Regions from separate parts of the Mesorhizobium sp. B3-1-6 genome, predicted to be linked through region 4. Evidence: predicted binding sites of a transcription regulator. Region 4 holds the regulator's gene; each other region holds the start of a gene.
The links. The regulator LexA, encoded in region 4, represses DNA repair genes until DNA is damaged. The targets are predictions, from matches to a motif close to TGTTCNNNNTGTGTTCNG.
Positions count from the first base shown of each region.

Region 1: the regulator LexA is predicted to act here: its motif matches at 3,239-3,256, upstream of ruvC (crossover junction endodeoxyribonuclease RuvC).
Region 2: the regulator LexA is predicted to act here: its motif matches at 3,853-3,870, upstream of FJ414_RS18665 (helicase-related protein).
Region 3: the regulator LexA is predicted to act here: its motif matches at 2,291-2,308, upstream of FJ414_RS14505 (PA0069 family radical SAM protein).

Region 1 is NZ_VFTM01000020.1:99,812-104,976, reverse strand. Features, by position in the region: partial or broken gene FJ414_RS18890 (sulfite exporter TauE/SafE family protein) at 1-96, shown strand, start outside; gene FJ414_RS18885 (DUF2269 family protein) at 144-695, opposite strand; gene FJ414_RS18880 (DUF1465 family protein) at 1,257-1,787, shown strand; gene FJ414_RS18875 (glycosyltransferase family 2 protein) at 2,096-3,160, shown strand; gene ruvC (crossover junction endodeoxyribonuclease RuvC) at 3,298-3,807, shown strand; gene ruvA (Holliday junction branch migration protein RuvA) at 3,818-4,438, shown strand; gene ruvB (Holliday junction branch migration DNA helicase RuvB) at 4,482-5,165, shown strand, end outside.
Region 2 is NZ_VFTM01000020.1:52,393-57,557, reverse strand. Features, by position in the region: gene FJ414_RS18665 (helicase-related protein) at 125-3,688, opposite strand; gene phbB (acetoacetyl-CoA reductase) at 4,402-5,127, opposite strand.
Region 3 is NZ_VFTM01000014.1:46,991-52,155, forward strand. Features, by position in the region: gene FJ414_RS14485 (4-(cytidine 5'-diphospho)-2-C-methyl-D-erythritol kinase) at 1-587, shown strand, start outside; gene moaB (molybdenum cofactor biosynthesis protein B) at 574-1,131, shown strand; gene FJ414_RS14495 (aldehyde-activating protein) at 1,256-1,681, shown strand; gene FJ414_RS14500 (glycosyltransferase) at 1,730-2,233, opposite strand; gene FJ414_RS14505 (PA0069 family radical SAM protein) at 2,383-3,537, shown strand; gene FJ414_RS14510 (ribonuclease HII) at 3,734-4,429, shown strand; gene FJ414_RS14515 (F0F1 ATP synthase subunit B) at 4,876-5,165, opposite strand, start outside.
Region 4 is NZ_VFTM01000005.1:71,028-76,192, reverse strand. Features, by position in the region: gene gltX (glutamate--tRNA ligase) at 1-626, opposite strand, end outside; gene FJ414_RS06835 (ComEC/Rec2 family competence protein) at 730-3,186, shown strand; gene lexA (transcriptional repressor LexA) at 3,227-3,961, opposite strand; gene kynU (kynureninase) at 4,411-5,165, shown strand, end outside.

The DNA of each region.
Region 1 (5,165 bases), on a different contig from region 4:
GTGCGCCGCATGCGGCCGGAAATCTTCTACCCGTTCACCTACGCCACCGTCGCGGTGGTCGCCGTCAAGTTGCTGTGGGATGGTCTTGCCGGCTTGTGGTGGGGTGGGCCTGAGGGGGCCATCAGGCCACCCCACCACAAGTTTCAGGCGGCGCTCGGCACCATCTGGCGGCCGCCGCCGAAGGCGAGCGCGGCGCCCAGCGCAACCACCATGACCATGCCAGCAAGAATGCCGATGTCGTGCAAAGTGGGCTTCAGCACCATGTCGGCGATGATCACCAGCATCACCGCATAATCGAGGCGCGCCCAGTTCATCATGCGCTGGCCGATGGCAAGAACGGCCGGCGTCACGCCCTGCTCGGCGATCATGACACCCATGCGCTCGCCGGTCGGCTTGAAGACGAGCATGCCGATCGAGAAGGTCGTGGCATAGCCGACGAGGCCGATGGCGATCCACAGGTCGGTAAAGCCGACCCAGAAGCCGCACATGATGAGGCCGAAGACCAGCGTCAGCATCGACATCGGCGCGAAGAACCTGCCGCCGAGCTGCCCGCTGGCGCGCATAGCCTGCAGCTTGTCCTCGATGTTGCCGGCACGCTCGGCCAGCACGCCGAGCAGGAACAGCACGAAGCCGCCGCCGACCCACAAAACGGCCGAAACGATGTGAAGGAATTTGACGATCGAATACCAATCCATGATCTGCTCCCGGATATCCCGCATGATTTCGAGCGGCGCGGATTTGCGCGCCGCTTCAGAGGAGCGGGCTTTTGCGTGGCGCGTGTTTCGGAACGATGTCGCGGCGGCAGCCAACATGTTTCGAAGGCCGCGATGACAGCATCCGAAATCCGGTTTTCGGGCGATCCCGCGCGGCGAGGCCGGCTGTCCTGTTCCGGCACAGAAAAGCGCGGTCGCTTAAAAAATCGTCGCTGCGTTAAGGGTTCATTAAGCTTTACGGGCGTTTACTATGCGCATCCAGTTTTGCTGGATTCTTACCGAGTGGTTGGAGCCACTTTGTTTGACGCCTCCCTGTTAAACTCCTGAGAGCCGCCTTATCCGCGGCTCTTTTTTTGTCCGCGGGCGGCAAGCCGGGTGCCATCCGCTTGCGGATGGCTGGAACGAGGCCTGCGTTAACCGTTTGTTAAACATGCGCTTGCCTTCATGGGCATCGAAGCGCATTTTCAAGCCTCAGTCATTTAGGGTGCGGGCCACGTCGGCAAGAATTGCCGAATCGGCCGACGGCAGTGCAGGGGCGTATCGATGAACGAGCCTTCGAAGGGCAGCGCGAAAACCATCAAATTGGCGGAGCGCCGGGTTTTCTCCCAATCCTTCAAGCCGCTCTACCAGGAAGGCATGGGGCTGGTCGAGCAGGCCGCCGAATATCTCGATGGCAAGGGCAGGCTCGAAGCCAAGAAATTGTCGCGCACGGCGGCGGCACTCTATGCGGCCGAGTCGATGCGGCTGACCACAAGGCTCATGCAGGTCGCCTCCTGGCTGCTTTTGCAGCGGGCGGCGAATTCCGGCGAGATGACGCGCGACCAGGTGGCCTCGGAGAAATCCAAGGTGCGACTCGACACCGCCTCCGCGCATGACGAGGCGCTCGGCTGGAAAGAGCTGCCCAAGGATTTTCTGGACCTCGTGACGCGCTCGCTGCGCCTGCAGGCGCTGGTGCGGCGCATGGACGAGGAAATCTATGGCGGCGTCATCAACGAGACGCACGCCCCCAGCCGGCGGGCCAACCCGGTTTCCGACCAGATCAGTCTCTTGAATACGGCTTTCGCGCGCGGCTGAAACCGCGTTTGCAGCAAACGCCGCGATAGCGGCGCGGGAAGCGGGAACCCACATCGTTCAATCGAGGCGCGATCTGGCGAGCCGCGATCGTGGCCGCAAGTCGAGCGCCTGCGACCCCGACTGCTCTTCGATACTGCGGGTAACCGTCGTTGCATCGAAGGCCATGCCGGCCTTCGCGAGAAATATTGCCCTTGTCTTGAAGCGATGGGCTCCTAGTTGGAGCCGTTCGCCGCAGCCGGGTCGACCCGAGCCGGTTTTGCAAGAAAATCACCGTCACTGTGACCAAAGCAGATTGCGAGGCTTGATCCGTGCATTCGCCATTGGACCGCATCCCGGTATCGATCATCATCCCCAATTACAACTACGAACAGTTTCTTGGACGCGCCATCGACAGCGCGTTGGAGCAGGACCACCGAAATGTCGAGGTCGTGGTCGTCGACGACGCATCGACGGACGCGTCGGTGGCCGTCATCGAATCCTACGGCGACAAGATCCGCTCGTGCCTCAGGCGCAGGAATGGCGGACATGCCGCTGCGTTCAATACGGGGTTCGAGGCGAGCACCGGGGAGATCGTTCTTTTCCTCGACGCCGACGATTATCTCTATCCGAACGCCGTCTCCGAGGTCCTGGACGAGTGGGACGCGGATGTCGCCCAGGCGCAATTCAGATTGCATCTCGTCGACGAGGACCAACATATCAAGGATGTCTTTCCGCCCCCGGAACAGCCGTTCGACTCGGGCGACGTCGTCCCGGAATTGTTGCGCAAGGGGCGCTACCGTACGACGGTGACGAGCGGGCTGGCGTTCGACCGTGAGGCGCTGGACCCGATAATGCCCATGCCCGAAAGCGATTTCCGGCAAGGCGCCGATGGCTATCTCGCAACGCTTGCGCCGCTGCACGGGGAGGTGAAATCCATCGACACCTGCCTTGGTGCTTACCGCATCCACGGTTCCAACCATTCGGTCTTTGCCGAAAAGCTTGCCGAGCGGGCGCGCTGGCGCGTGGCGCATGACTTCCGGCGCCTTGAAGCCTTGTCCGACCGGGCGGCCGAGATCGGTCTGACCGTGCCGCCGGATGCCGGCCTTCGCGATCCGGTTCATCTGGAAGAGCGACTGGCCTCGCTTTGCGTCGACGAGCCCCGGCATCCGGTCGCGACCGACTCCCGGCTGGGACTGGCAAAAGCGGGCGCCGCCGCCAGTCTGGAAATGAACGCATCCTGGCGGCGGCGGGCTGCGCTGGCAGCCTGGTTCCTCTGCATCGGGCTCCTGCCGCGGCGCATGGGAAATGCAGTCCTGGCATGGAAGCTCGTCGCGTCGTCGAGGCCGGCATTTCTCACGCGGCTGTCGAAAACCATCCGTCGCGTGACGAACTAAATTAGATCCGGATTTCGGGCCGGCCAGCCTGTGAACGCCAGCTTGATGGGATTTCGAATGCGTTCTTAAGATCGCGATTGTTTCTGGTTTGTTCACATTTCGCTGGCATCGCTTGCCGCCACGGCTAGACTTGGCGCATGGGGGAAGCGATTCGCATCATCGGTATCGATCCGGGGCTGAGGCGCACCGGTTGGGGTATTGTCGACAGCGTGGGCAATTCGCTGCGCTTCGTCGCGTCCGGCACGGTGCGGTCCGACGAAAAGGAGTCGTTGGCGACAAGACTCTGCCAGCTGCATGACGGTTTGGCCGAGGTGCTGCACCAAGCCATGCCGCATGAGGCAGCGGTCGAGCAGACTTTCGTCAACAAGGACGCCACGGCGACGCTGAAGCTCGGCCAGGCGCGCGGTATCGCCATGCTGGTGCCGGCGCGTGCCGGGCTGGTGGTCGCTGAATATGCCCCCAATGCCATCAAGAAGGCGGTTATCGGCGTCGGCCACGGCGAGAAGAAGCAAATCCATATGATGGTCAAGGTGCTGATGCCGAAGGCGATCTTCGACACCGACGATGCTGCCGACGCCCTTGCCATCGCCATCTGCCATGCGCATCACCGCCAAAGCGTCGCCTACCGGATGGCAGCGCTGGCGTGAGGGGACAATCATGATCGGCAAGCTCAAGGGCACGCTGGACGAGATCGACGAGGACTCCTGCCTCGTCGACGTGCACGGCGTCGGCTATGTCGCGCATTGCTCGGCGCGCACGCTGGCGTCGCTGCCGTCGCCCGGCGAGGCGGTGGTGCTGTTCATCGAGACCTATGTGCGAGAGGACATGATCCGGCTCTACGGCTTTCAGTCGGCGCTGGAGCGCGAGTGGTTCCGGCTTTTGATGAACAATGTGCAGGGCGTCGGTGCCAAGGTGGCGCTGGCCATCCTGTCGACGCTGGCACCGGCCGAGCTCGCCAATGCGATCGCGCTGCGCGACATCGCCATGGTCTCCAGAGCGCCAGGCGTCGGCAAGAAGGTGGCGGAGCGCATCGTCACCGAATTGCGCACCAAGGCGCCTGCCTATGCGGGCGCGGCCAGCGGCACGATCGGCCTCAAGCAGGAGCTCGGCGAAGGCGTCGCGGCGGCACCGATTACGGATGCGGTCTCGGCGCTGGTCAATCTCGGCTATTCGCGCGACATCGCGGCGAACGCGGTTGCGGCAGCGCTGAAATCGGCCGGCGAGGGCGCGGATGCATCCAAGCTGATCCGCTTCGGCCTTAAGGAACTGGCGCGGTGAGGCGGCGCTTGTTCCGTTGTCGGTCCTATGCAAGGAAGGCGGCATGAGCCTTTCGCCCCGCCTCATTGCCCCCGACAAGCGCGGTGAGGATGCCGACCAGACCTTGCGGCCGCAGTCGCTCGACGAGTTCGTCGGCCAGGCGGCAGTGCGCGCCAATCTCAAGGTCTTCATCGATGCCGCCAAGGGCCGCGGCGAGGCGCTCGACCATGTGCTGTTCGTCGGTCCGCCGGGGCTCGGCAAGACGACCCTGGCGCAGATCATGGCGCGTGAGCTCGGCGTCAATTTCCGCTCGACCTCGGGTCCGGTTATCGCCAAGGCGGGCGATCTGGCGGCGCTGCTCACCAATCTGGAGGAGCGCGACGTGCTCTTCATCGACGAGATCCATCGGCTCAATCCGGCGGTCGAGGAAATCCTCTATCCGGCGATGGAGGATTTCCAGCTCGACCTGATCATCGGCGAGGGGCCGGCGGCGCGCTCGGTCAAGATCGACCTTGCCCGTTTCACGCTGGTCGCGGCGACGACCCGGCTTGGGCTCCTGACCAATCCGCTGCGCGATCGTTTCGGCATTCCCGTCCGGCTCAATTTCTATACGGTCGAGGAGCTGGAGCAGATCGTGCGGCGCGGCGCCCGCATCCTGTCGATGCCGCTTGGCGACGATGGCGCGCTGGAGATCGCGCGCCGCGCGCGCGGCACGCCGCGCATCGCCGGCCGCCTGCTGCGCCGGGTG
Region 2 (5,165 bases), on a different contig from region 4:
TTATCCGAAAACCGGTTCCCACTTTTCGCTGGCGCGGTCCTTCGGTTCGGGATCATGCTGGCTCTTTGATGGAGCATGATCTCGCCCGAAAACCGGGTCCCACTTTTCGGGATCATGCTCGAACCTATTTCTTCAGCTGGTCGCGCAAGGCGGCGAGCTTGGCGAAGGGCGAATCCGGATCGAAGCGCTGCGGGCGCTCCTCGCGCGGCTTGCCCTGGAAGGCCGGCTTGCCGCCCTGGGCGTTGCCCTTGCCGTCCTGCCTGTTGCCCTTCCATTCGGGCCGGCCCTCGCGGCGGCCCCCCTCGTGGCGATCCGGCCGCTCGCCTTGCGGCCTGCCTTCGCGCCGTTCGCCACCTTCGCGCCTGTCGCCGGTTTCCGGCCGTGGCTTGAACTTCGAACGGTCGAAGCGCGGCTTGCCGGCGCCGTCGCGCTGCTCGCGGCGGCCTTCCTGGGCGGGGCGATCGCCGGGCTGGCCGGCAGCGGCGCCAGGCTGGCCATCGCGCGCGGGCTGGCCACCACGCGGACGATTGTCGCGACGGTTGTCGTGGCGATGGCGCGGACGCTGATGATCGAAGCGCGCCTGGCGCCACAGAAGGACAGGCTTCGGCTCTTCAGCCTCGGCCGCGGTCTCGGCTTCCGTCGTCATTTCAGTCGATGCGGGGGTCTCGCTCGTGGCCGGGGTTTCGGTCTGCGAGGACTCGGCCTGAGCCGAAGGCTCGCCTTCCTCCGTCACGGCCTCGCCGGCCGGCTCATCGCTTTGCGCTGCCGGTTCGCTTGCCGCTGCGGTTTCCGTAGCTTCCGCGGTCAGTGTCTCCCGTCCGATTGTTTCGTCGACAGGCTCCGCCGCGCTCTCGGCCGGGGTTTCGGTCCGCGAGGACTCGGCCTCAGCCAAGGGCACTCCTTCCTCCGTCACGGCCTCGCCGGCCGGCTCATCGCCTTGCGCCGCCGGTTCGCTTGCCGCCGCGGTTTCCGTGGCTTCCGCGGCCAGAGTTTCCTGTCCGATTGTTTCGTCGACAGGCTCCGCCGCGCTCTCGGCCGGGGTTTCCGCGGCATGGATTTCGGTGCTGTCCGTCTCCGGGCTCTCGCCGGACGTTGCCACGGTGGTGGCCTCGGGGGCGGACGCCTCCGTCGCCTGCGCGGCGCGAGCGGCTTCTTCGGCGGCGAGCTTGGCCGCGGCCGCTTCACGGGCGGCGTCGTCCTGCGCGTCGAGCTTCGCTTTCACCTCGGCGGCCGGCTTCGCCTCGGAGCGATAGCCGAGACCCTTGAGGATCTCCTCCATGTCGTCGGCGGTGGCGCCGAGGATCGACATCATCGGCGGCGTCACCATGAAGGCGTGGCCGTCATAGGCGCCGTCCGGACGCTGGCCGAGGCCAGGCTTCCAGTTGGTCGCCGGGCGGATGAGGTCGGCGAGCCTTTCCAGGATGTCGACGCGCACGGCGCGGCGGCCGAGATTGCGGTAGCCGGCGAGCTTGTAGAAGGTCTTGTCGAAGGCCGGGTCGATGACCACGGAAGTGCGGCCGGAGGCCAGCGCATGCACCACGTCGCCGAAGCCCGGCTTGTCCTTGCCGTCATTCTTCAGCGCCCAGAGCAAGGTCACCAGGCCGGCAGGCGCCGGCTTGATCAGCGCCGGCACGAAGACATGGTAGGCGCCGAAGCGCACGCCGAGGCGGCGAAGTGCCGCGCGGCCTTCCTGGTCGAGAGACTTCATCTCCTCCGCGATGTCGCGGCGATTGATCAGGCCGAAATGCTCGACCAGCTGGAAGGCGATGCCGCGCGCGATGCCGGTGAGTTGGTCGGCATTCTTCAAGTCGACCAGCGGCTTCAAAAGCGACTCGATCTGGAAATTGACGAAACGCTCGGCGCGCGCCGCGACCTTGTCGCGGGCAGGCCCGGTCAGCTGCTCGTCGGCAAGCAGGACCAGGCGCGGCTTCAGCGCCTCGTCGCCGGCGACCAGCGTACCGATCGGCGCGCCGATCCAGCGCAGGACGCCGTCCGAGCCCAAAGCCAGGTCGCCATTGGCGCAAGCGGCAAAGCGTTCGGCGCGCGCCTCGAACTCGGCCGCGAGCGCCTTCTGGGCGGCGGTGCGCACCGCCTTGGCGTCCTCGCCGCCGGCGCTCTGGTCGGCGGTGAAGCGGAACCCCTGCAGCTCGCCGACATGATGGCCTTCGACGAGGACGGTTCCGGTAGGGCTGATTTCGGCTTCAGGCATGGTATTTTCTCTAAGGCGCCGCATGAGGACGGAAGTCCTGCGGTCTACGAAGCGTTTCGTCAACCGCTCATGCAGCGCATCCGACAATCTGTCTTCGATTTCGCGCGTCTTTTCCTGCCAGTGTAGCTGATCGGCCAGCCAGCCGGGGCGGTTGGAGACGAAAGTCCAGGTGCGGATCTGCGCGATCCGGTGCGAGAGCGTGTCGATATCGCCGTCCGTCGTGTCGGCGCGCCGCACCTGCTCGGCCATGTAATTCTCATCGACATGGCCGTGACGCGCAAGGTCCATATAGATCGAGGCGACGAGGTCGGCATGATGGGCCGGCGCGATCTTGCGGTAGTCCGGCAGGGCGCAGGCTTCCCACAGCAGCGCCACGCGCTCCTTGCCGGTGGCCAAAGCGCGGATGTCGCCATCGCGCGACAGATGCTCCAGCGCCTGCGCGTCCACGGCCGGCAGCGCGCGGGTCAGCCCTTCGACCGGCGCATTGGCCTCGATCGAGCGTTTCAGCGCATCGAGGCTGGAAAAGTCGAAATCGGCGGTGCGCCACTGCAGCACCTTCACCGGGTCGAAGTCGTGTCCCTCGATCTTGGCGACCAGATCCTCGTCGAACGGATCGACCTGGCCGGTGACGCCGAACGTGCCGTCGCGCAGGTGCCGGCCGGCACGACCGGCGATCTGGCCAAGCTCGGCGGCGGTCAGGTTGCGGTATTGGTAACCGTCGAATTTGCGGTTCTGGGCGAAGGCGACATGGTCGAGGTCGAGGTTCAGTCCCATGCCGATGGCGTCGGTGGCGATGAGATAGTCGACATCGCCGGACTGGAAGATCTCCACCTGCGCGTTGCGGGTGCGCGGCGAGAGCGCGCCGAGGACGACGGCCGCGCCGCCCTGCTGGCGGCGGATCAGCTCGGCGATGGCGTAGACCTCGTCGGCGGAGAAAGCGACGATAGCGGTGCGCCGCGGCAGCCGGGTGAGCTTCTTCGAGCCGGCATAGGCGAGATGCGAAAGCCGTGGTCGCGTCACCACGGATACGCCCTTAAGCAGTTTCTGCAGGATGCCGTGCATGGTGGCGGCGCCGAGAAGCAGCGTCTCCTGGCGGCCGCGCAGATGCAGGATGCGGTCGGTGAAGATATGGCCGCGTTCGAGATCGCCGGCGAGCTGCACTTCGTCGATGGCGACGAAGGCGGCGTCGGTTTCGCGCGGCATCGCCTCGACGGTGCAGACCGAATATTTCGCCCCGGCAGGCACGATCTTCTCCTCGCCGGTGATCAGCGCCACCTTGTGGGCGCCGACCTTCTCGCAGACCCGGGCATAGACTTCGCGGGCGAGCAGCCTGAGCGGCAGGCCGATGACGCCGGTCTCATGCGCAACCATGCGCTCGATGGCGAGATGGGTCTTGCCGGTGTTGGTGGGGCCCAGCACGGCCGTCACGTCGCGGCCCGAAAGGATCAGCGGCTGGGAGTGTTTCGGCTGGATGTTCATCGGCTCGGAAATAAGGTTTCTGCCGCTTGTAGTCTGAAGCACGGCGGTGCCGCCGCGTGTGACAGGCGACACATAGGGACTTCGGGCGCGAAGCGAAAGCGGAATGTTCCTTTGGGGAGGGGCAGAGCGGGCCGGGGTGGCCAAAATCGGTCGTTGTTAACGGCTGGAACGAGTCTGGAACGAATCAGCGACGAATCGCTGACTCGCTCTGATTCAGGTTTTGTTCACGGCTACATGTGGGTTTTTTGACGGTGAGTCTCACCACATGCTGAATCGCTGAATTGGCCCGATTCCTGCGTGGCCCCGTCGGGCCGAGACCGTCGTTAACTTTTGCCGGGCAACGGTCGCGGTCGACTTGAGCCTTGTCCTCAAAGTTATGAAATTGTTGATTTTTCTTAATCGCTTTTAACGAGTTCGGTGACGTTTGCGCCGTCCGCCGTTAACTTTCCGGCCAAAGCCAGAACGAATCGGCGACGAATCAGCGATCCGGGTATTTTCCCGGTTTGTTCACCCCTAGATATGGTGTTATCCACAGCTTACCCACCGAGAATTCACAGCTTGTTGGCGGAGTTGCGCACAAAGGGGGCTGCTGCCGTTAACCTTTGCGTGCCGAATTGAGGCAAGGTGTCGCGCCGAGCTTGTCGACGGGGCAAAAGGCGGCTCCGACGTCGGGGCCGCCTCAGCGCAAAAAGGGTATCAGGCGAAGTTGGGGATCAGGCGAAGTACTGGCCGCCATTGGCGGTGATGGTCGAGCCGGTGATGAAGCCGGCCTCGTCGGACGCCAGGAAGACGACGCAGCGCGCGATCTCTTCCGGCTCGCCGAGGCGGCCAACCGGGATCTGCGGGATGATGCGCTCGGTGAGCACCTTTTCGTCGATCGCCTTGACCATTTCGGTCGCGATATAGCCGGGGCAGATGACGTTGACGGTGATGCCCGCGCGCGCACCTTCTTGGGCAAGAGCCTTACTGAAGCCGATATCGCCGGCCTTGGCGGCCGAGTAGTTGACCTGGCCGGCCTGGCCCTTCTGGCCGTTGATGGAGGAAATGGTGATGACGCGGCCGAACTTGCGGTCGCGCATGCCGCTCCACAGAGGATGCGTCATGTTGAAGACGCCGGAGAGGTTGGTGTCGATGACTTCCTTCCACTGCGCGGGCGTCATCTTGTGGAACATGGCGTCGCGGGTGATGCCGGCATTGTTGACCAGCACCCCGACCGGGCCGAGATCGGCTTCGATCTGCTTGATGCCCGCGGCGCAGGCCTCGTAGTCGGCAACGGACCATTTGTAGACCGGGATGCCGGTCTCGGCCTTGAATTTCTGGGCCGCCTCGTCATTGCCGGCATAGTTGGCGGCGACCGAATAACCGGCGGTTTTCAAGGCGACCGATATCGCTGCGCCTATGCCGCGCGATCCGCCCGTGACGATTGCTACCTTGCTCATGTGGTCCTCCCTTTAAAATCGTCTGAGCGAATAGAGAG
Region 3 (5,165 bases), on a different contig from region 4:
TCGCGTCCGGCGTCGGCGGCGGCTCCAGCGACGCGGCGGCGGCGCTCAACGGCCTTGCGCGGCTCTGGAAGCTCGTTATCGACGACATTTCGCTGGCGCGGATCGGCCTATCGCTCGGCGCCGACCTGCCGATGTGCCTGACGTCAAAACCGCTGGTCGCACGCGGCATCGGCGATGAGGTGTCACCGCTCTCCGCATTTCCGGCGCTTGGCTTGGTCCTGGTCAATCCGGGCGTCGCCGTCCTGACGCCGGACGTGTTCAAGGCGTTGTCCAGCCGCGACAACGAGGCGCTGCCGCCGCTGCCGAAGCGCCTCGACTTCCACGCCATCCGCAACTGGCTGGAGACGACGCGCAACGATCTCGAGGCACCTGCCCGCTCGATCCAGCCGGCGATCGGCGAGGCGCTGAAGGCGCTCAAGCGCGCCGACGCAGCTTTCGTGCGCATGTCCGGCTCGGGCGCTACGTGTTTCGGCCTGTTCGAGACCGGCAATGTCGCCAAGCGCGCGGCGATCGAGATCCGCGCGCGCCATCCCGACTGGTTCGTCGCCGCGACGCGCAGCATGGAGGCGACCGATGGCGAAGCTTGACGAGAGCCGGCCCTTCATCCCCGTGCGCATCGCCGTGCTGACCGTGTCCGATACCCGCAGCCTTACCGACGACAAGTCTGGCCAGACGCTGGCCGACCGCATCACGGAAGCCGGCCATACGCTTGCCGCCCGCGACATCGTCACCGACGACCGCGAGAAGATCCGCGACAAGGTTCTCGGCTGGTCGAAGGACGAAAACATCGATGTCGTCATCACCACCGGCGGCACCGGCTTCACCGGCCGCGACGTGACGCCGGAAGCGCTGGAGCCGATTTTCGAAAAGCGCATGGACGGCTTTTCGGAAGTCTTCCACCGCATCTCCTATGACAAGATCGGCACTTCGACGATCCAGAGCCGGGCGACAGGCGGCGTCGTCAACGCCACCTTCGTCTTCGTGCTGCCGGGCTCGCCCGGCGCCTGCAAGGACGCCTGGGACGGCATCATCAAGGCGCAGCTCGACTACCGGCACATGCCATGCAACTTCGTCGAGATCATGCCGCGGCTGGACGAGCATCTCAGGCGCGGCGGCAAGACTGGTGCATAACTAAAGGCAAAACATCCCGACCGGCATCCGGTTTGCAGGCGGAATGGCGCTCTCGCCTACGAGCAGCCATTCCGAAGCCGCGACCGGCAAAGTACCTTGTGCTGCGAACAAGGGACAATCTGCCATGACCGTTCACAGCGGCGGATGCCATTGCGGCAACATCCGCCTGAGCTTCTCCACCGCGCTCGATCCGGCCGGACTGGAAATTCGCGCCTGCCAGTGCTCGTTCTGCACCCGGCACGGCTCGCGCGCGGCCGCCGATCCGAACGGACGCCTGAGCATCTCAGTCGAAGACAAGGCACGGCTGCAGGTCTACCGCTTCGGCCTGCGCACCGCCGACTATCTCGTCTGCCGCGAGTGCGGCGTCTATGTCGCGGCAATCGCCGGAGACGGTGAAGACGCCATGGCGGTCGTCATCGTCAACGCGCTTGACGATCGCGAGTTGTTCTCCCGCCAGCCGGTCGCCGTTCGGTTCGATGCCGAAACGCGCGACCAGCGTGTCGCCAGGCGCCACAGGGCCTGGATGCCCGTCGAAATCAGAGGGACCTGACTGGGCAGGGACAGCGCTTCTTCCTTCTCCCACAAGGGGGAGCCTGCATCACTTCGGCGGAGCCACCCAGATTTCGGCGTTCAGCCTTCTGGCGGCAAGGCCGCGCGCCAGGGCCTCGGCGCCGCGCGCGCTCTTTGCCAGGGCCGAGGCCTGACGCTTGCTGATGACAAGACCCTCGGCCAGCGCGCGGTTGCCCGAAAAGACGCGGGCCAGGAAAGGCGCGCGGTCGGCCCGGGCACGTGAAAACCGCGCCGGCATGGTTTGCTTCGCCGCGTGCGCCACCACCTCGTCGATCCATCCGTCGGCAAGCCGCGCGCCGGGTTCCAGAAAAAGCAGCCAATCGCCCTTGGCCTGGCCGATGCCGGCGCCGATGCCGCCGGTCACATAATGGCAGCCGGCATGCTCGGCCACCCGATGCGTCTGGTCGGTCGAACCCTGATCGCAGACGATCACGTCGCGCACCACGCCCTCGACCGCGCCGCCGACCAGCGAGGCGAGCGTACGGGCAAGACCCTCTTCGTCGTTGCGGGTTTCGATGAGAACGCTGAGCATCCTTAGCCGAATAGCGGAAAGCCGCGACTTGCGCCAGTTACGGCTTTTCGCCGAAAAAGTTCTTGCTTTGTTCTCTTCGGTAAAATAGGAATAGTTTCATGAACAGAGCGATTCGACAGCCTGCCGACAGTCCCTGGGAGAGGGCGAAAATGGAACAGATCGTGCGTGCCGACATTGCTGCTTTCGGAGCAGGCAGGGCCGAGATGGCCAATGCGATGATCGAACAGAGCGGCATGCGCGTGCGGCCCGACCGCAATCGCGGCCGCTCGGCCGGCATCAACCCGTCCGGCCGGTTCGAGCCGGTCAGCCGCCATGTGTTCGACGACGGCTGGAACTCGCTGGAGGAACTGCCGCCGTTCAAGACGGAAGTGCAGGTCGAGAAGCCGCGCACGATCATCACCCGCAACGAGTCGCCGGACATCTCGTTCGACCGTTCGATCAACCCCTATCGCGGCTGCGAGCATGGCTGCGTCTACTGCTTCGCCAGGCCGACGCATGCCTTCATGGGCCTGTCGCCGGGGCTCGATTTCGAATCGAAGCTGTTCGCCAAGCCGGATGCCGCGCGCATGCTGGACAGGGAATTGTCCAAGCCCGGCTACCAGCCGCGCACGATCGCCATCGGCACCAACACCGATCCCTACCAGCCGATCGAGAAGCAATACCGCATCATGCGCGAGATTCTGGAAGTGCTGGAGGCGCGCGGCCATCCGGTCGGCATCGTCACCAAGTCGGCGCTGGTGACGCGCGACATCGACATCCTGTCGCGCATGGCCGAGCGCGGCCTTGCCAAGGTGGCGCTGTCGGTGACGACGCTTGACCGCATGCTGGCGAGAACCATGGAGCCCCGCGCGTCGACGCCGACGAAACGGCTGGAGGCGATCAGGCAGCTTTCGGATGCCGGCATTCCGGCATCGGTGATGGTGGCGCCGATCGTTCCGGGCCTCAACGATCCGGAGATGGAACGCATCCTCGATTCGGCCAGGGCCGCCGGTGCAAGGGAGGCGGGATACGTCATCCTGCGCCTGCCGCTTGAAGTGGCGCCGATCTTCAAGGATTGGCTGCTGCGCCACTATCCCGACCGCTACCGGCATGTGATGTCGCTGATCCGCTCGATGCGCGACGGCAAGGACTACGATTCCGAATGGGGCAAGCGCATGAAGGGCGCCGGTCCCTATGCCTGGCAGATCGGCCGGCGCTTCGAGATCGCCGCCAAGCGGCTCGGCCTCAATGTCGAGCGGCGGCAGCTTCGCACCGACCAATTCGTCGCAGGTTCGGGCGCCGGCGAACAGCTGATGCTGCTTTAACCTCAGTGCCGGCCATGACGGGCCGGCGCTAAGCAATTCCAGGCAAAGCGATTTTCCGTCTGGAATTGTCATCCTTTTCAAGAATCCCGTCCGGCCACTGTCCCCCGGCCGCGAGACGGTGCCTTCCCGGTCCGACGCCCCATCCGACCCGGAAGGACTTGCGGAGAATCGGAGCCGATGCGAACCTCGCCGCACCATGGCTCGCGCGCGTTCCGATTCTCCGCTTCTCTTTGAAATGGTCGAGAAGCCCGACTTCTCGATCGAGACGAAGGCGATGGCCGACGGGCTGTGGCCAGTCGCCGGCATGGACGAGGCAGGGCGCGGTCCGCTCGCCGGACCGGTGGTGGCCGCCGCGGTGGTGCTCAACCCCGCCAATATCCCGGAAGGCCTCGACGATTCCAAACGCCTCACCCACTTGCAGCGCGAGGCGCTGTTCCTCAAGATTCTCGGCTCGGCGCTCAGCGTCTCGATGGCCTCGATCAGCGCCGAAGGTATCGACAACAGCAACATCCTGAAAGCCAGCCTCGAAGCGATGCGCCGCGCCGCCGCCGGCCTGTCGTTGCAGCCGAAGCTCGCTTTGGCCGACGGCCGCGACATTCCGCCGGGTCTCGCCTGCGAAGGCCGGGCGCTCATCAAGGGCGACCAGCGCTCGCAATCGATCGCCGCAGCCTCGATCGTCGCCAAGGTGATGCGCGACCGCATGATGTGTGGCTGCGGCGGACACCACGAACATTACGGCTTCGAGGTGCATATGGGCTACGCGACGGTCCGGCACCGGACTGCGATCGAGATGCATGGGCCAGTGGCAAGGCTGCACCGGGCCTCGTTCGCGCCGTTCAGGCTGGGCGGGGCGGAGATGGTTGAGGAAGAGAGCTTGGCCGGGCTGGAGTAGTTAGCTAATCTCCCTCAATGTGGTTGCGGCTTGCGGACATCCTCTGTCACTGGCGTGACTGATCGGCGCAGGTTTGATTGCCACGTGGTTCCCCAATCCGTCGCTGCTTCGCAGCGCCACCTTTCTCCCCTCCGGAGGGAAAGGAAGGTAGTCTTGCCGGACGAGCGTTAACGGCAAAAAGCTGGCGCCTTCCTCTACCCCGTCGATCGGGGGAGAGGTGGCTCGGCGAAGCCGAGACGGAGTGGGGGTCGACCAGCGCTACATTAAACAATGCATGCGCCAAGCTGCCATGCACGCTATCGCCAAAGACCAGCTGCTCGGAAATGTGTGCATAGCGTAGCCCCTTGTGGGGGAGATTAGCAGCTTCGGCGCCACGCTCCCTTTCAAACAACAAAAAGCCGCCGGGTTGCCCGGGCGGCTTTTGATTTCGAAGCTTCGACGCAAGCTTAGTTCAGCTTGGCCTTGACGTCATCCAGCGCCGACTTGAACAGATCCGCACCGGCCTTGACGTCGACCTTGGCGGCGAGCAGCGCGCGGGCGGCCTCGACGGCGATGTCGACGGCCGAGGCGCGCACTTCGCTGATGGCCTCGCGCTCGGCCTGGCCGATCTTCTGCTCGGCAAGCGCGGTGCGCCGGGCGACATAGTCCTCGGTCTTCTTGGCCGCTTCGGAAGCAAGCAGCTCAGCCTCGCGCTTGGCGGCGGCGACGATGTCGGCGGCCTCCTTCTCGGCTTCCC
Region 4 (5,165 bases):
TTGGTCAGGTGATCGTCGCCGCGGATGATGTGGGTGACGCCCATGTCGTGATCGTCGACGACGACGGCATGCATGTAGGTCGGGACGCCGTCGGAACGCAGGATGATGAAGTCGTCGAGATCCTTGTTCGGGAAGCGCACCTCGCCCTGCACGCGGTCGTTGACGATCGTCACGCCTTCGGTCGGCGCCTTGATGCGGATCGCACCCTTGACGCCTGCCGGCGCCTCGGAGGGGCCGCGGTCGCGCCACTGGCCGTTGTAGCGCGGCGGCAGACCCTTGGCGCGGGCCGCCTCGCGCATCGCCTCGAGCTCAGCCGGCGTCTCATAGGCGTAATAGGCCTTGCCCATGCGCACGAGCTCCTCGGCCACCTCGCGATGACGCGGCGCGCGCTCGAACTGCGAGACGGCCTCGCCGTCCCAGGAGAGGCCAAGCCAGGTCAGCCCGTCGAGAATGGCGGCGGTGGCAGCTTCGGTGGACCGTTCGCGATCGGTATCCTCGATGCGCAGCAGCATCGTGCCGCCGGTGTGCCTGGCATAGAGCCAGTTGAACAGCGCCGTACGCGCCCCGCCAATATGCAGGTAGCCTGTGGGCGAGGGGGCAAAACGGGTGACGACCTTGTCGGACATGGAACTCTCGAGGAAGCACTGAAAAAATGCATGTTTCGCGCGGACTTCCACGCGACCGGCGTTCATGTAGCATAGGCGGTCTGGGGCGCAAGGGGCAGACCCGATGGCTGGACGTGGCCGGGGCGCGGAGGAGGGCGGGGGAACGACAGCTGGCGTCAGCGAACGCCTGATGTTTGCCCATGCCGCGCCCGAAGAGGGAGCGCCGGTTTCGCTTCCGGAGCCGCGGGCACCTACCGAGTTTATGCCACCCGGTGACGGTGCAATACAGCCGGTCTCGCCAACGGCGAGCGTCGGCCGAATCCGCAAACAGCTTGGCCGCGCCTCGCTTCCCGCACTGCGCCGAAGCATCGGCACCGCTGCCGCCACTGAGCTCGACCGCGGCATCGGCTTCCTGCTGGTGCCGGTGTTTTTGGCCGCCGGCGTCATCTATTACTTCTCGCTGAGCGCTGAGCCGGATCTCTACAGGCCGCTTGCGGCAGTGGCCCTGATGGCGGTCTGCGCGGCGGTCTCGCATTCCCGGCACAGAACGCACCTTGTCTTCATGGCGGCGTTTTTCTGCGCCTTGGGCTTTCTCGCGGCCAAGGTCGAGACCTGGCGGATGGCAACCCCGATGCTGGGTTCGGAAATCCAGACACGGCTGACGGGCCGCCTCGTCACCGCCGAGGCGATGGCCAATGGCCGTGTCCGGCTGACCATCGACTTGATTTCCACGGAACGTCCGAAGCTGCGCTATGCGCCGGACCGCGTCAGGTTGTCGGCCCGCAGGATCCCGTCCGGCATGACAGCCGGGTCGATGCTGACCGGCTATGCCAAGCTGCTGCCGCCGACCGGTCCGGTTCGGCCGGACAGCTACGACTTTTCCTTCGACAGCTATTTTGCCGGCATTGGCGGCAGCGGCTTTTTCCTGGGTGATCCAAAGCTGATTGCGCCGGTGGAGGCGCCGTTTGGCGCGCGCATCGCATCGGCAGTGGAAAACGCGCGCGAAGGAATCGCCGATCACATCAGGAGCGCCATCGGCGGGTCCGAAGGCGAGATCGCAGCGGCGCTGATCGTCGGCGTTCGTGCCGGCATTCCGGAGGCGATCAACGAGTCGATGCGGCGAACCGGCATCTACCACATCATCTCGATCTCAGGCCTGCATATGGCGCTGGTCGCCGGCACGATCATGGTCCTTTTGCGCGGCGCCTTCGCGCTGTTTCCGGATTTCTCGTCGCGCCGGCCGGTAAAGAAATATGCCGCCGCAATCGCGCTGCTCTCGATCGCCGCCTACCTCGTGATCTCCGGCATCGTGGTGGCGGCCGAGCGAAGCTTCATCATGCTGGCCGTAATGCTCGCCGCCGTGCTCTTCGACCGCGCGGCGCTCACCATGCGCAACCTGGCGATCTCGGCCATCGCCGTTATCCTTGTCTCGCCGCACGAAGTGGTCGGCCCGAGCTTCCAGATGTCCTTCGCCGCCACCGCCGCCCTGGTCGGCGCCTATGCCGGTTTTGCCGACTATCGCGCCGGCAAAACGACCGCGCCGCCGGCAAAGCGTTCGTTCCTCGGCTTCCTATCGCGAAAACTGGCGATTGGAGTGGGTGGTGCCGCCGTGACGTCGCTTATCGCGGGCAGCGCGACATTGTTGTTTGCGATCTGGCACTTCCAGCGGGTGTCGCCGCTCAGCCTGCTGGCAAATCTGGCGGTCATGCCGATCGTCTCACTGATCGTCATGCCGTTCGCCGTGTTGAGCGCGCTGGCCATGCCCTTCGGCTTGGACGGTCCCTTCCTCTTTGTCATGGGTAAAGGCCTGACGGCGATGATCGCCATTTCTGCATGGATTTCCGAGCGCTCACCGGTAGACGCCGTCGGGCTGATCTCGATCCAGTCGGTGCTGCTGGCGACGGTCGCGCTGGTCATCGCGACGATGGCCACCACCTGGCTGAGGCTTGCCGCCGTACCCTTCGCGCTCGCCGCGCTGCTGGCCATTCCGCATGTCCGCGCCCCGGATGTGCTTGTCTCGGAGGATGCGCATCTGGTGGCGATGCCGATCGGCGGCGGCGAGCTTGCCATCAACCGCGCGCGCTCCAACGACTTCACCATCGACAACTGGAAACGGGCGCTGAAAGCCGAGGAGATCGTACCGCCGGAGACGTTCGCTAAAGACGCCCTCGACATCGCCGATCCCGTCGACCTGCCGCCCGGCTCGCCCTTCTATTGCACTGGCGACCTCTGCATCGGCCGGCATCCTTCCGGCGCCATCGTCGCGCTCGCCGAGAATCGCGCCAGCGCCCGGCCTGCTTGCGGTTTCGCCGACCTCATCGTCATCGACGACGCCACGGCCTACAACCCATGCCGCGATCCGCGCGTGCTTGTCGTCACCAAGCGGCAGCTGGCACGCGACGGCAGCGCCGCCATCTTCTTCGATCCGCAATCGGCAACCGCCCGGCCAACCGTTCGCTACGCGGTCGAAGAACCGTACCGGCCCTGGCACGAGCAGCGGAAATACGCGCGTGAGGCGAGGGGGCTGCCGCCCTATCAACGACCGGAAAAGCCGGCGGTCGCGCCGCAGCCTACAGAATAGATGGCACGCAGTTCCGGCGAAGACCGCCGCGCGGTTCTGCTCAGTAACGGCGGATTAGTCCGACGAGCTTACCCTGAACCTTGACCCGGTCCGGTCCGAAGATCCGGGTCTCGTACGCCGGGTTGGCGGCCTCGAGCGCGATCGAGGCACCCTTGCGACGAAACCGCTTCAGGGTCGCTTCCTCGTCGTCGACCAGCGCCACCACGATCTCGCCGGGACTTGCCGTATTGGCGTTGCGGATTATGACGGTATCGCCGTCGAAGATACCGGCCTCGATCATCGAGTCGCCCTTGACCTCAAGCGCATAATGCTCGCCGCCCATGATCATGTCCGGCGGCACCGAGATCGAATGCGTCTGGTGCTGGATGGCGTCTATCGGCACGCCGGCGGCGATGCGGCCCATCACCGGAATGGACACGGCCGAAACAGCGTCGTCGTCATTGCTGGGTGTCGGCGTGCGCGAGGGCGCCGCCGGCTTGACCTGACGGCCGAGATTGCCCTGGCCGCCCTGGATGACGCTCGGCGAAAACTTTCTCGCGGCATTCAGGCCAGGCGCGATCGAGTCGGGCAGCCGCAGCACTTCAAGCGCGCGCGCCCGGTTCGGCAGCCGGCGAATGAAGCCGCGTTCTTCCAGCGCCGTGATCAGCCGATGGATGCCCGATTTGGAGGCGAGGTCGAGCGCTTCCTTCATCTCGTCGAAAGACGGTGGAATCCCGCTCTCCTTGAGGCGTTCATGGATGAACATCAGCAGTTCATGTTGTTTGCGCGTCAGCATGGCGGCCCCCTTGGGTTCTGAAACCGGAATCAGAAAAACAAACCCAGAACAAACACTATCTGTTCCAGTTGTGTTCCGCAACCGTTTAAAGTTTAGTGAATTTGTTGAGGCTTCGGAAACAATGTTGCATCCAAGGGATATCTGGCCGAGTCAGGTCAGCGGTGTCATTGATTCCGCTCGATTATGCGGCCCTCCTTAAGCTGAAGCGCGGTCCAACACCATCACAAAGGCGCGGGCGGGATCGCTTCGGCTCTTGCGCGAACGTGCTTCACCGTGAACGAAACGGACCCAAAATGCCAACTTCGGCAATGATTCCGATCCATGGTCTTCGCCGTCTATGGACCAGCTAACATAGCGCAGAAGGTTCTTGCCGTGGCACGGACGGTGGTGAGACAACCACCCTTGGCCAACCGTGAGAAGCGCCATGCCGAAATGGAGGCGGCAGCATGATGGGGGGAATTCCTGATCTCGCCGAGGTCGAGGCGATGGATGCAGCGGATCCGCTGCGCGCCCTGCGCGATCGCTTCGTCCTGCCGGAGGGGGTGATCTACCTCGACGGGAATTCGTTGGGAGCGGCCTCGCACGCCGCATTCGACGAGTTGCGCAAGGCAGCTGCCGAGGAGTGGGCGCATGACCTCATTCGTGCCTGGAACAAGGACGGATGGTTCGACATGCCGGTCGAGCTGGGCGACCAGCTCGGGCGCCTGATCGGCGCGGCGCCGGGCCAGACCGTGGTCTGCGACACCACGTCGATCAACATCTACAAAGTGCTGCACGCGGCGATGGCGATGCGGCCGGACCGAACCGTGATCGTTGCCGAGGGCGACAGTTTTCCGACCGATATCTATATGGCCGAAGGGGTGGCCTCGACCGGAAAGAACACTGTCCTGCGCCTGGCTGGCGTGGACGCGCCGACCATCGAGGAACTGATCGACGAACGCGTGGCGGTGGTGTTGGTCAACCACGTCAATTACAAATCCGGCGAGTTGCGCGACATGGCGGCGCTTACGCGCATGGCGCATGACGCCGGTGCGCTGATCGTATGGGATCTCTGCCACAGCGCGGGCGCCATGCCGGTTGAACTTGACAGGGCAAGCGCCGATTTCGCCGTCGGCTGCACCTATAAATATCTCAATGGCGGGCCGGGTTCTCCTGCCTTTATCTATGCGGCCGAGCGGCATCTTGCCGATGTGCGGCAGCCGCT